Regions from separate parts of the Pantoea agglomerans genome, predicted to be linked through region 1. Evidence: predicted binding sites of a transcription regulator. Region 1 holds the regulator's gene; the other holds the start of a gene.
What was found. Region 1 encodes PhoB, which activates phosphate uptake and scavenging genes when phosphate is short. Its sites were predicted from a motif close to CTGTCATAAAACTGNCNNAT; they were not measured.
Positions count from the first base shown of each region.

Region 2: a site for PhoB is predicted at 5,530-5,549, ahead of pitA (inorganic phosphate transporter PitA). Genes of this name have one in related genera too.

Region 1 covers NZ_CP083809.1:3,062,492-3,069,622, forward strand. The annotation lists gene LB453_RS17450 (cobalamin-independent methionine synthase II family protein) at 1-954, opposite strand, end outside; gene LB453_RS17460 (PstS family phosphate ABC transporter substrate-binding protein) at 1,117-2,052, opposite strand; gene phoR (phosphate regulon sensor histidine kinase PhoR) at 2,071-3,384, opposite strand; gene phoB (phosphate response regulator transcription factor PhoB) at 3,399-4,088, opposite strand; gene sbcD (exonuclease subunit SbcD) at 4,284-5,483, shown strand; gene LB453_RS17480 (AAA family ATPase) at 5,480-7,131, shown strand, end outside.
Region 2 covers NZ_CP083809.1:178,132-185,262, forward strand. The annotation lists gene prlC (oligopeptidase A) at 1-1,402, shown strand, start outside; gene rsmJ (16S rRNA (guanine(1516)-N(2))-methyltransferase RsmJ) at 1,411-2,169, shown strand; gene uspA (universal stress protein UspA) at 2,636-3,073, opposite strand; gene uspB (universal stress protein UspB) at 3,499-3,834, shown strand; gene pitA (inorganic phosphate transporter PitA) at 3,878-5,380, opposite strand; gene LB453_RS03280 (NAD(P)/FAD-dependent oxidoreductase) at 5,621-6,805, shown strand; gene LB453_RS03285 (hypothetical protein) at 7,011-7,131, shown strand, end outside.

The DNA.
Region 1 (7,131 bases):
CAGGCGCGCCTTCACCTGCGCCGGATCTTCCAGCTCGCCGTTTTTGGTGGTCACCAGGCCCAGCACCACTTTTTGATGCCCAGGCTTAATAAAGCGCAGAGGCTCGAAGCCGCCAGAGCGCTCGTTATCATACTCCAGGAAGAAAGCGTCGATATTGACGCCGCCGAACAGGATCTCCGCCACCGGCTCATAGCCGCCTTCAGAGATCCAGGTAGAGCGGAAGTTGCCGCGGCAGACGTGCAGGCCCACGGTAAGATCGGCCGGCTTGCCCTCCAGCGCCTTGTTCAGCACGCGGGCATAGGTGCGCGCCAGCTGCTCGGGATCATCGCCGCGCTCGCGGATTTGACGCTTCTGATCTTCTGAACAGAGGTAGGCCCAGACGGTGTCGTCCAGCTGCAGATAGCGGCAGCCCGCATCGTAAAAGGCTTTGATTGCCGTTTTATAGGTTTCGGCCAGATCGTCGAAGTAGTCCGCCAGGTCGGGATAGACGTTTTCGTCGATCACTTTACGGCCGCCGCGGAAGTGCAGCACGCTCGGGCTGGGAATGGTCATCTTCGGCACCGCATCGCCCGCGATGCTCTGCAGGAAGCGAAAATGTTCCAGCATCGGGTGATCGCGGAAGCCCAGTTTGCCCACCACGCGCACGCCGTGCGCTTTGGTCTGCACCCCGTTGAACTGAATGCCCTGCTCGGCTTCGAACAGCTCAACGCCCTCCAGGCCGCCGAAAAAGTCGAAGTGCCACCAGGCGCGGCGGAACTCGCCGTCGGTCACGACCTGCAGGCCATTAGCGATCTGCTTGCTGACGACGTCGCGGATCGCTTCGTCTTCGATACGGGTCAGCTGGGTTTTATCAATCTGCCCGGCGGCATACTGCTCGCGCGCATTTTTAATGGCGGCGGGACGCAGGAAGCTGCCGACGGTATCGGCGCGGAACGGGGCGGTCTGTGCGGTCATTTTCTACTCCTGATCGCTGTCGTTAATCACGACAGGGAATAATTTCACTCTGTTATATGTAGCCATCTGGATGGCTAAACGTCTGCGGACAGAGTGGCACGCGCGCGACGCTTCTGCAACAGAAGAAATTTCAGTAGAGTTGAAAAAAATTCACGTTAGCGTTTACTTCGCTTCTATGGCAGCCAGCGCCTGCTCTCGCTGCGCCGTCGACAGCGGCAGATAGCCTGCTTCGCTGACGCGACGCTGTCCCTGCGGCGACAATACCTGGTGCAGAAAGGCGTCAACCAGCGGCGGCAGCGGCTTGCCTGGGGGCTTATTTACGTAGATATAGAGCGGGCGCGCCCAGGGATAGCGGCCGCTGCGGATAGAGTCAGCGTCCGGCGCTACCGCCGCGCGCTGGCCGTCGGCCACGGCGAGCATCTTCACGCCGCTGAGATGAAAGCCGAAGCTGGCGTAGCCGATGCTGCGCGGATTGGCGGCGACCGCCTGCACCACGGCGGCCGAGCCGGGAAACTCAGCCACGTCGGCGCGAAAATCGCCGTTGCACAGCGCCTGCTGCTTGAAGAAGCCCCAGGTGCCCGAGGCGGAGTTGCGCCCGTAGCGCTGAATCGGCCGCCGTGCCCAGTCGGGCTGGCGCACGCCCATATCGCCCCAGCGAGTCGGCACCTGCGGCCCGCCGCACAGGCGCGTCACGGAAAAAATAGCGTCGAGCTGGCGCGCGTCGATCTGCGTCAGCGGGTTGCGCTGATTCACCACCACCACCAGCGCGTCGAGCGCCACCGGCACGGCGAGCGGCGCGTAGCCGTAGCGCGCCTGAAAGGTTTGTCGCTCCTCCGCCTGCATAGGGCGGCTCATCGGCCCGAGCTGCGCGGCGCCCGCCGCCAGCGCGGTTGGCGCGGTGGAAGAGCCAGAGGCCTGCACCTGCAGATTGACGCCAGGGGCCTGCGCGCTGAAATCTTCGCTCCACAGCATCATCAGCGTCCCCAGAGTGTCAGAGCCGACGCTGCTGAGGTTGCCGGTGAGCATGGCAGGCTGAGGCGCCGCCGCCAGCGTCAGCGCGGGCGAGAAGAGTGAGAGCAACAGCAGCAAGGCGCGCATGAGAGGTTCCATTAACGGTTAATGGACGGCATTCTCCTGCAATCCCGCGCTGACGATCAACCTCGACGGCAGCGTAAAGGTGAAGCAGGTCTCTTTATTGGGAATGCTGGTGATCTCCAGCCGCGCATTATGGTGGCTGAGGGCGTGCTTGACGATCGCCAGCCCCAGCCCGCTGCCGCCGGTGGCGCGCGAGCGCGCCTTATCTACGCGGTAGAAGCGCTCCGTCAGGCGCGGCAGATGCTCCGCCGGAATGCCCGGCCCGTTGTCGCATACCCTGAACTGTGCGCCCTGGCGGCTGCGCAGCCAGCTGATATCGATGCGCGTGCCCTCTGGCGTATGGTTTACCGCGTTATAGACCAGGTTAGAGAGGGCGCTGCGCAGCTGATCGTCATCGCCGAGCACCTTGAGATGGGGATCGGTATGGAAATGGATCTCATGGCGGCCGCTGCTCAGCGTCTCCGCTTCGCGCTGCAGCAGATGCAGCATCATCGGCACATCCACCGTCTCTTTCATGTCGAGAGCCGGCGCGGCCTCAATGCGCGACAGCGTCAGCAGCTGGCGCACCAGGCTGTCCATGCGGCGCGTCTGCTCCTGCATAGTCTGCAGCGCCTTGCCGCGCGAGCGCTCGTTCATCACCGAGTCGTTCATCATCTCCAGATAGCCCTGCAACACCGTCAGCGGCGTGCGCAGCTCGTGACTGACGTTGGCGAAGAAGTTGCGGCGCGCCCCCTCCAGCTGGTGCATCTGCGTCACGTCGCGCGCCACCATCAGCCACTGCCCTTCGCTGTAGGGCATGATGCGAAACTCCATATGGTGCTGGTTATTGAGGATCAGGGTGAGCGGCTTGTTGAAATCGCGCTGGCGAATATAGCGGGAGAATTCAGGGTAGCGCAGCAGGTTGAGGATGTTCTGGCCGTTATCTTCCGGCCAGCGCAGGCCAAGATGCTGCTGCGCCAGGCCATTACACCAGAAAATCGCCCCCTCTTCCGTGGTGAGCACCACCGCGTCGGGCAGCGTCTCTGCGCCGCTGCGAAAGCGCTTGATCAGGTTACCCAGCTCGCGCCGCCGCCGCCGGTTGCGCAGCTGCATCTGATAGAGCCCGTAAAACAGCGGCTCCCAGCTCGCCCGTCCGGTGGGCGGCGTCATGGTGCGATCCACCCACAGCCAGTGCGACAGCCGCATCAGATTATAGAAATGCCACAGCAGCACCCCCAGCACGCTGGCCAGCAGCAGCCAGGGCAGATAGCCGAAAATTAAACCGATAATCAGCGCCGGCAGGCAGGCCAGCGCCAGCTCGGAAAGCAGTCTCTTCCAGGAGAGTCGTTCCAGCACGGTAAAGGCTCCGTTTAGTAGCGGGCGGAGAAACGATACCCCGTTCCGCGAACGGTTTGAACCATGCGATCGTGGCCGGACACCTCCAGCGCCTTACGTAAGCGGCGAATATGCACGTCGACGGTGCGATCTTCCACATAGACATTGGTGCCCCAGACGTGGTTCAGCAGCTGCTCGCGGCTGTAAACGCGCTCGGGGTGGGTCATAAAGAAGTGCAGCAGCTTATATTCGGTCGGGCCCATCTCCAGCGGCGTCGAGGCCGACATCACGCGGTGCGACGAGGGGTCGAGGCTCAGCCCCTGCATCTCGATGACCTCCTCCACCGCCATCGGCGAAATGCGGCGCATCACCGCTTTGATGCGCGCCATCAGCTCTTTCGGCGAGAAAGGCTTGGTGATGTAGTCATCGGCGCCCACCTCCAGACCGCGTACGCGATCTTCCTCTTCGCCGCGCGCCGTCAGCATCATCACCGGAATATCGCGCGTCAGGGCTTCGCGCTTGAGGTGCTTGATAAACTGAATACCGCTGCCGCCCGGCAACATCCAGTCCAGCAGAATAAGATCTGGCCAGGGCTCAATCAGTTTCCCTATCGCGCTGTCATAATCCTCCGCCTCGATAGGCTGGTAGTCGTTCTGCTCCAGCACGAAGCACAACATTTCACGGATAGGGGCTTCATCTTCCACAACCAAAATGCGCTTAGCCATTGTAACTCCTGCTGATGTGACTGCTGTCACCGTTATATGCGGCGCCATTATGCGTCAGATTTATGACACTTTTATGAAAAACATAGCCGCTTAATCAGCGCGTTAACACTGCTTTATGACAGCCGGCGCGGCTTTTTTCGCTTTTGCGCCATAGCCGGTATAATCGTCCGGCAAATCGTTACGGCAGGGAGTTTTATGCGCATCATTCATACCGCGGACTGGCACCTCGGTCAGTTTTTTTATAACAAGAGCCGGGCGGCCGAGCACCAGGCCTTTCTCGACTGGCTGCTGGCGCGTATTGAGGAGCATCAGGTCGATGCGCTGATCGTCGCGGGCGATCTTTTCGACAGCGGCACGCCGCCGAGCTACGCGCGCGAACTCTTTAACCGTTTCGTGGTGGCGCTGCAGCCGACCGGCTGCCAGCTGGTGGTGCTGGCGGGCAACCACGACTCGGTCGCCACGCTTAACGAGTCGCGCGCCCTGCTCGCCTGCCTGAATACTCAGGTGATCACCACGCCGCAGGCGGATCATAACCTGCTGCTGCTGCGCGACCGCGCCGGCGAACCGGGCGCGCTGCTCTGCGCCATTCCCTACCTGCGGCCGCGCGATATTCTGCGCAGCCGGGCGGGCCAGTCGGGGCGTGAGAAGCAGCAGAGCCTGCTGGAGGCGATTGCCGCCCACTACCAGCGCAGCGTTGACGCGGCGCGCGCGCATCCGCTGGCGCTGCCGGTGATCGCCACCGGCCACCTTACCACCGTCGGCGTCAGCAAAAGCGATTCGGTGCGCGATATCTATATCGGCACGCTCGACGCCTTTCCCGCGTCGGCTTTTCCCGACGTCGACTACGTGGCGCTGGGCCATATCCATCGCGCTCAGCGCGTCGCCAACAGCGACCATATCCGCTACAGCGGTTCGCCGATTCCGCTCAGCTTCGACGAGCTCGGCAGCGAGAAAAGCGTCTTCCTGCTGGAGCTGGACACCCGCGGCCTGCGCGCCGTAACGCCGCTGCCTGTTCCGCAGTTTCAGCCGATGAAGATGCTAAAAGGCTCGCTGGCAGAGATCGAGGCGCAGCTGGCTCCCTTCGCCGACCATCAGGGTGAAAAGCCGGTATGGCTCGATATTGAGGTTACCACCCAGGAATTTCTCAGCGATCTGCAGCGTCGGGTCGAAGCGCTGACCGCCGGGCTGCCGGTTGAAGTGCTGCTGCTGCGCCGCAGTCGCGAACAGCGCCAGCACAGCCTGGCGCAGCTGAAAAACGAAACCCTGAGCGAACTGAAAGTGGAAGAGGTCTTCGCCCGCCGCATCGCGCTGGCGGAGGATATCGATGCGCCTCAGCATGCGCGCCTCAGCGCCCTGTTCCGCTCAACCCTCGCCTCGCTGGAGGAGAGCGAATGAAAATTCTCACGCTGCGCTTTAAAAACCTGAACGCGCTGAAAGGCGAATGGTTTATCGACTTTCGCACCGAGCCCTTCGCCAGTAACGGCCTGTTCGCCATTACCGGCGCAACCGGCGCAGGCAAAACCACGCTGCTCGACGCCATCTGCCTGGCGCTCTATCACCAGACGCCGCGCCTCGGCGTACTGTCGCAGACGCAAAACGGGCTGATGACCCGTGACACCGCCGAATGCCTCGCCGAAGTGGAGTTTGAGATCAAAGGCGAAGCCTGGCGCGCCTTCTGGAGCCAGAACCGCGCGCGCGGCGCGGCCGACGGCAAGCTGCAGGCGCCGCGCGTTGAGCTGGCGCGCTGCGTCGACGACAAAATCTTCGCGGACAAGGTTAACGACAAATTAAAACTGATCGAGTCACTGTCGGGCCTCGACTTCGAGCGCTTTACCCGATCGATGATGCTGTCGCAGGGACAGTTCGCCGCGTTCCTTAACGCGAAGCCCGGCGAGCGCGCCGAACTGCTGGAGGAGCTGACCGGCACCGAGATCTACGGCCAGATCTCTGTCGCCATCTACGAGCAACACAAGACGGCGCGGCAGGCGCTGGAGAATCTGCGCAGCCGCGCCGGTACGCTGGCGCTGCTCGACCCCGAGGCGCGCGCCGCGCTGCAGCAGCAGCTGGCCGCGCTGACCGAAGCGGAGCAGGCGCTTACTCAGCAAAACAGCAGACTGCACCAGCAGCATCAGTGGCTGACGCAGGCGCAGCAGTTGGACAGCGATATTCAGGCCGCGCAGGCGGCGCTGGCGCAGGCGGAACAGGCGTGGCGCGAGGCGGAAACGGATCGCCAGCGGCTGGCGCGCAGCGAGCCGGCGGAAAAACTGCGCGATAAATTAGTTCAGCGCGACAGCCTGCTGCAGGAGCAGCAGCGCCTGCAGCAGGCGCAGCAGCAGCTGGCAGCGCAGCGCCAGGCGGCCGAAGAGCAGACGCAGCGCGATCGGCATCGCCGCGAGACGGCTCAGGCGGCGCGCGACGCCGCGCTGCGCGAGCAGCAGACGCAGGAGACGCTGCTGACGGAACAGGTTATCCCGCTCGACCAGCAGATTGCCGCCCTGCTGGCGCAGGCGCAGCAGCAGCAGCGGGAGAGCGATCAGCAGCAGCAGACGCTGGCGCAGAGCGAGCGCGCGCTGCAGCAGGAAACGGGGCAGCGCGACAGCCTGCAGGCCGCGCTGGCGGAACAGCAGCAGTGGCGCGCGGATCAGGGCGCGCTGCCGCAGTGGGGCCCTTCGCTGGCGCTGTGGCAGGAGCGTTTCACCCAGCTGACGCAGCGGGAAATGGCGCTGGCGGCGCTCGGCGCGCAGCAGCGTCAGCAGCAGCAGACGCTGGCGCAGCGGCAGGCGGAGATCGCCCGGCTGGAGCAGCAGGCGGCCCCGCTGAGCCTGGCGGAACAGCAGGCGGCGAGCGCCCTGCAGAGGGCGCAACAGGCGCTGGCCGATCTGGAGCAGCGCCATCCACCGCAGGCGCTGCAGGCCAGCCTGGCGCAGATCGAGGCGAGCCGCCCGCAGCGCCAGCAGCTGGCGGTGCTGGCCTCGCAGTGGGCGCCGCTGCAGCAGCACATCGCCGCGCGTCAGCAGCGCCTCGCCGCGCTGGACAAGACGCT
Region 2 (7,131 bases), 1.2 Mb from region 1:
GGATATTCCAAGCTATCTGCCGGTGATGACCTACTGCGACAACGCCGCGCTGCGCGAAGAGATGTACCGCGCCTATTCGACGCGCGCCTCCGATCAGGGGCCGAACGCCGGAAAATGGGACAACGGCCCGATCATGGCGGAAGAGCTGGCGCTGCGTCACGAGCTGGCGCAGCTGCTGGGCTTTGACTCCTACGCTGACAAATCGCTGGCCACCAAAATGGCGGAGAATCCGGCGCAGGTGCTCGACTTCCTGAACGACCTGGCGAAACGCGCCCGTCCGCAGGCGGAAAAAGAGCTGGCGCAGCTGCGCGCCTTTACCGAAAAAGAGTATGGCGTCAGCGAGCTGAATCCGTGGGATCTCACCTACTACGGCGAAAAACAGAAGCAGCATCTCTACACCATCAGTGACGAACAGCTGCGCCCTTACTTCCCGGAATCGCGCGCCGTTAACGGCCTGTTTGAGGTAGTGAAACGCATCTATGGCATCACCGCCAAAGAGCGTACCGACGTGGACGTTTATCATCCTGACGTGCGCTTCTTCGACCTGTTCGATGAGAGCGGCGAGCTGCGCGGCAGCTTCTATCTCGACCTCTACGCGCGCGAGCACAAGCGCGGCGGCGCCTGGATGGATGACTGCGTTGGCCAGATGCGTAAAGCCGATGGCTCGCTGCAGAAGCCGGTCGCCTATCTGACCTGCAACTTCAACCGTCCGGTGAACGGCAAGCCCGCGCTGTTTACCCACGACGAAGTGACTACGCTGTTTCACGAGTTCGGCCACGGCCTGCACCATATGCTGACGCGCATCGAAACCCCGGGGGTTTCCGGCATCAGCGGCGTGCCGTGGGATGCGGTGGAGCTGCCGAGTCAGTTTATGGAGAACTGGTGCTGGGAGCCGGATGCGCTGGCCTTTATCTCCGGTCACTATGAAACCGGCGAACCGCTGCCGAAAGAGCTGCTCGACAAGATGCTGGCGGCCAAGAACTATCAGGCAGCGCTGTTTATCCTGCGTCAGCTGGAGTTCGGCCTGTTCGACTTCCGCCTGCACGCCGAGTTCGATCCGGCGAAAGGCGCGCAGATCCTTGAAACCCTGCGCGAAGTGAAAAAGCTGGTGGCGGTGGTGCCGAGCCCGGAATGGGGTCGTTTCCCGCACGCCTTTAGCCATATCTTCGCCGGCGGCTACGCGGCGGGCTACTACAGCTACCTGTGGGCGGACGTGCTGGCGGCGGATGCCTGGTCGCGCTTTGAAGAAGAGGGCATCTTTAACCGTCAGACCGGCCAGTCGTTCCTGGATAACATCCTGACGCGCGGCGGTTCAGAAGAGCCGATGGAGCTGTTTAAACGCTTCCGCGGCCGTGAGCCGCAGCTGGACGCAATGCTGGATCATTACGGCATCAAGGGATAACGCCTGCAGTGAAGATCTGTTTGATTGATGAATCGGGCGCCGGTGACGGCGCCTTGTCGCATCTGGCGCTGCGCTGGCAGCTGGAGCATGACGAAAGCAGCGTGCTGGCGCTGGTACAGACGCCGACGCACCTTGAACTGCGCAAGCGCGACGAGCCGAAGCTGGGCGGCATCTTCGTCGACTTCGTCTCAGGCGCGATGGCGCACCGTCGTCGCTTCGGCGGTGGACGCGGCGAGGCGGTGGCGAAAGCGGTTGGCGTAAAGAGTGGTTATCTGCCGGACGTGGTGGACGCGACCGCCGGACTCGGGCGCGACGCCTTTGTGCTGGCGGCGATCGGCTGCCGCGTGCGCATGCTGGAGCGTCATCCGGTCGTGGCGGCGCTGCTGGACGATGGGCTGCAGCGCGGCTATCAGGATGCGGAGATCGGCGGCTGGCTGCGCGAGCGGCTGACGCTGATCCACGCCCCCAGCGCCGAGGCGCTCGGCGACATCATGCCTGCGCCGGACGTGGTTTATCTCGATCCGATGTATCCCCACCGGCAGAAAAGCGCGATGGTGAAAAAAGAGATGCGGGTGTTTCAGTCGCTGGTGGGTGCCGATGAGGACGCCGACGCGCTGCTGGAGCCGGCGCGCCGTCTGGCGAAGAAACGCATTGTGGTGAAGCGTCCCGACTATGCGCCGCCGCTGGCGGGCGTGGCAACGCAGTCGGCGGTGGTGACCAAAAGCCATCGCTTCGATATTTATCCGCCGCTCGGCCGGGAAATATAATTCTCCCACTGCAATAGATAAAAAGTGTGCCTGTCGTCGCGTCAGGCACGCGCTAACCTGCCAGGCTTAACGTCTTATTTAATTTCCGGTGTGTGCTGAAAAGTAAAATTAATTCAGCCTGCGCGCGTAGTCCTGACGCTCAGGAGAGGCCAGAAAGCCCTGCACGATACGCAGACCGCCAAATTTTTAAATCAACCGTTTGATTCTGGCGATCGGGGAAATAAGCGGGTGAGAGTACAGGCGAATTCTTTATTTGGCGCGGGCAGACAGGGTGCAGGAAATAGCGAGGGCTAACGGCTATACAGCAGCGCTATTTTAGTGAATCAGCAACAGCCGGTGTTTCAGAAGCGGTGAGCGCACTACTGCGCCATAACTAAAGAAATAAACAATCAATAAAGCATCTGGCTATAACGCGGGCTGCCGGCGCGGCGAAAAAAAGCCGGCACGCGCCGGCTTTTCTCGGCGGTTATTCGTCATCCGCGTCGCGCAGCGGGACGATCAGCATATCGATATGCACGGTGTTAATCAGCTGGCGCGCTGATGACATCAGCTTGCTCCAGAAATCCTGATGGTGGCCGCACACCACTAAATCCACGTCATATTTTTTGATCGCATCGACCAGCACCTGGCCAAGATCGCCGCTGCCGCTCAGGGTCTCGCTGATGGGATAGCCTGCCGCATCCGACAGTCCGCGCAGCGCAGTATGGGTCTCTTCCGAGATACGCTTCTGCATATCGCCCAGGTTGACGTCTATCAGGCCGGTGTAGAGATCGGAATAGTTCACATCGACGTGAATCAGCGAAATTTTGGCGTCATAGGGGCGCGCCAGCGAGACGGCTTTATCCACCAGCAGCTGGCTTTCGGGAGAAAGGTCTACCGCAATCAGGATATGTTTATAAGCCATGATATAACTCCTTTCACAAGATTCAGGATGGCGACCTGTCTTCCTCTCGCGTCATTGCCTGCGCAATCCTTTACGCGAACGGGCGATATTTGTCACCAGGTGTTCTGTCGGTGTTCCCGACAGATAGTTGTTATGCCTTTAGTATAGCGGCGACGGGTAACAAATGCTGCTGCATACGCTTCGGTTGTGAATAAGATCAAGGCTTAGCGCCTTTTCGCTCGCGGCGAACGAAAATCCTCGCTGGAAAAGAGTTAAAAACTTCTCCTACACTACAAATTAACGGTGGTACTTCTCGGGTGCCGACCGCGTAATCTTGTCAAAAAAAACAGATCTGTTCGGGTCATTCAGTGGTCGGCTTTTTCCCGTGGAGCATGAAGCGCAGCCGCGCTCCAGCCTGTCTCCGCGGCTCCAGCCGGGAGGGAAATATGATCAGCACTATCGCGCTTTTCTGGGCTCTTTGTGTGGTGTGTATTGTGAATATGGCGCGCTACTTTTCTTCTTTGCGCGCGCTGCTGGCGGTGCTGCGAGGCTGCGATCCCTTACTCTATCAGTATGTTGACGGGGCAGGCTTCTTTACCTCGCACGGTCAGCCGAGCAAACAGGTGCGGCTGGTGCGTTATATCTGGGCGAAACGCTATCTCGACCATCATGATGACGAATTTATTCGTCGCTGCGAGCGGGTGCGCGGTCAGTTTATCCTGACCAGCGCGCTATGCGGGTTGGTGATCCTCAGTCTGATTTGTCTGGCGATCTGGCACTAGAAATAAAAAGGGCGACCTGCGTCGCCCTTGATATTTGCGTGTTTTACACCAGCTTCAGCGCCAGCCAGTAGAGGCTGCCCGACAGCAGAATACAGACCGGCAGCGTAAAGACCCACGCCATGGCGATATTCTTGATGGTGCGGCTCTGCAGCCCGCCGCCGTCCACCAGCATGGTGCCTGCGACCGACGACGACAGAATATGCGTGGTCGAAACCGGCATGCCCGTGTAGCTGGCGATGCCGATTGAAACCGCCGCAGTCACCTGCGCCGACATGCCCTGCGCGTAGGTCATGCCTTTTTTACCAATCTTCTCGCCGATGGTGGTCGCGACGCGACGCCAGCCGATCATGGTGCCGATGCCGAGCGCCAGCGCGACCGCCATAATGATCCACACCGGCGCATACTCGATGGTGCCCAGCAGATCGGTTTTCAGCTTGCCGAGGAAGCGTTTATCGTCGGCGCTGGTTTCCGGCAGCTTGGCCGCCTTATCGGCGGTATCGGCGATGCACAGCAGCAGACGACGCATCTGGCTGCGTTGCTCCACGCTAAGCTGCTCGTAGCTTTGCAGGTTGTTGTTCAGCAGGCTCTGCGCGCGCTGAACCGCCTGCAGCGCACGGGCGCTGTCGCAGTGGAACTCTTTCGGGCCAGACGGCGTCTCTTCCGGTGTCGGCAGCGCAGGCGGTGCCATCTGAATGATGTGCGTCAGCGCCTCGCTATGCTGCTGATAATACTGCTCGAGGTGATTGACCGCGTCGCGCGTACGCGTGATGTCGTAGCCGCTGGCGTTCATATTAACCACGAAGCCTGCCGGCGCGACGCCGATCAGCACCAGCATAATCAGGCCAATGCCTTTCTGACCATCGTTAGCGCCGTGTGAATAGCTGACGCCGATAGCGGAGACAATCAGCGCGATACGCGTCCAGAACGGCGGCTTTTTCTTGCCGTCGATCTTCTCGCGGTCAGCCGGCGTCATATGGATACGCGCGCGCTTTTTCGTGCCGCTCCAGTAGCGACGCAGCAGGAAAATCAGGCCGCCCGCGATAATCAGACCGACAATCGGTGACAGGATCAGCGACAGGAAGATGTTTATCACTTTAGGGATATTAAGCGCGTCGATCACCGAGGTGCCGGTCATCAGCGCGTTGGTCAGGCCGATGCCGATAATCGCGCCAATCAGCGTATGCGAACTGGAGGCCGGCAGACCGAGATACCAGGTGCCGAGGTTCCAGATAATCGCCGCCAGCAGCATGGAGAAGACCATTGCCAGGCCGTGCGTGGAGCCAACGTTTAATAACAGATCGGTAGGAAGCATATGCACAATGGCGTAAGCAACGCTTAAACCACCGAGCAGCACGCCGAGGAAGTTGAACACGCCTGCCATTACTACAGCTAACTGCGCGCGCATGGCACGAGTATAGATAACCGTCGCAACTGCGTTGGCCGTGTCGTGAAAGCCGTTGATTGCTTCGTAAAACAATACAAACAGCAGGGCAAGAACCAATAACAGGCCGGTACTGAGGTCAAGACCAGCGAACAAATGTAGCATACACATTACGCCATTTTGAGGACATGAGCGCGGCGCATTATCTGCGACAACGCAGGGTATGGGAAAGCAAAATATAGCCTTGTTTTGACTTAAGAATGTCAAAAGTTGACTGAGTGCACCTAAAACTGCCTTAAAATTAGTCGTTTACATTATGACATAATTACGACAAATTTTTGGCGCTGGCGTCATGCAGAGCAGACCTCTACAATCAGCGCCTCTTAAAAAAGCGGGGCGAAGGCAGTGGAAAAGTTTGACGTTATTATTATCGGCGCCGGCGCGGCGGGACTGTTTTGCGCGGCGCAGGCCGGTCAGCGAGGCCGCCGCGTGCTGTTGCTGGATAACGGCAAAAAGCCCGGGCGTAAGATCCTGATGTCAGGCGGCGGGCGCTGCAACTTTACCAATATGTACACCGAACCCGCCGCCTACCTGTCGCACAACCCGCACTTCTGCAAATCAGCGCTGGCGCGCTACACCCAGTGGGATTTTATCGAGCTGGTTAATCGCCACAAGATTGCGTACCACGAAAAGACGCTGGGCCAGCTTTTCTGCGACGACTCGGCGGCGCAGATTGTCGATATGCTGATGGCGGAGTGCGAGAAGGGCGAGGTGACGCTGCGCCTGCGCAGCGAGGTGCTGAGCGTGGCGCGCGACGCCTCGGGCTACCGGCTGCAGCTCAACGGCGCGACGGTGCAGGCGGAAAAGCTGGTGATCGCCAGCGGCGGGCTCTCTATGCCCGGCCTTGGCGCCACGCCGTTCGGTTATAAGATCGCCGAGCAGTTCGGCCTGAAGGTCTATCCGACCCGCGCCGCGCTGGTGCCCTTTACCCTGCATAAGCCGCTGCTGGAGCGGCTACAGACGCTCTCCGGCGTCGCCATCGATACCACCATTGAAGCGCAGGACGGCACGCTGTTTAAAGAGGCGATGCTCTTCACCCACCGCGGCCTGTCCGGTCCGGCGGTGCTGCAAATCTCCAGCTACTGGCTGCCGGGCGAGCATATTACCGTCAACCTCTCGCCCGCTACCTCGATAGAAGCGTTCATCAGCGTACAGCGCGAGGCACATCCAAATCTGAGCCTGAAAAACAGCCTGGCGAAGCTGCTGCCGAAACGCCTGGTAGAGGTATTGCAGGAGATGGGGCAGGTGCCCGATGTGACGCTGAAGCAGCTCAACGGCAAGCAGCAGGCTGAACTGGCGCAGACGCTGCATCAGTGGCGCGTGCAGCCCAACGGCACGGAAGGCTACCGCACCGCCGAGGTGACGCTGGGCGGCGTCGACACCACGCAGCTCTCCTCAAAGACGATGGAGGCGCGCGACGTGCCGGGATTATATTTTATCGGCGAAGTGGTGGACGTCACCGGCTGGCTGGGCGGCTACAACTTCCAGTGGGCGTGGAGTTCAGCCTGGGCGTGCGCGCAGGCGCTGTAACGCGCGCGCTGGGCGTCGGTTCCGGGCCTGGCCGACGCCTTTCTTAATCCGATTTCTGCTCCGCATCAACCCCACTTTTGCTGCGTTTTCTCCGCCTGCCGCTTCGCTAATTCCCTGACTCGCAACACTTTTAGACGAATCCGCCTGGCGCGTTTGCCGTCCCGATTTCATACTTCTGATTTATCACAGAGGAGATCCGCCACCAATGCTTACCTTTATGCGTTCCCTGTTTTCCAGCCCGGAAAGCTTTATCAGAGGCATGTCACGTCAGGATTTGAATGATTCCATCGCCGACGGCGAGCGCATCATTATCGATGAGGACGGCA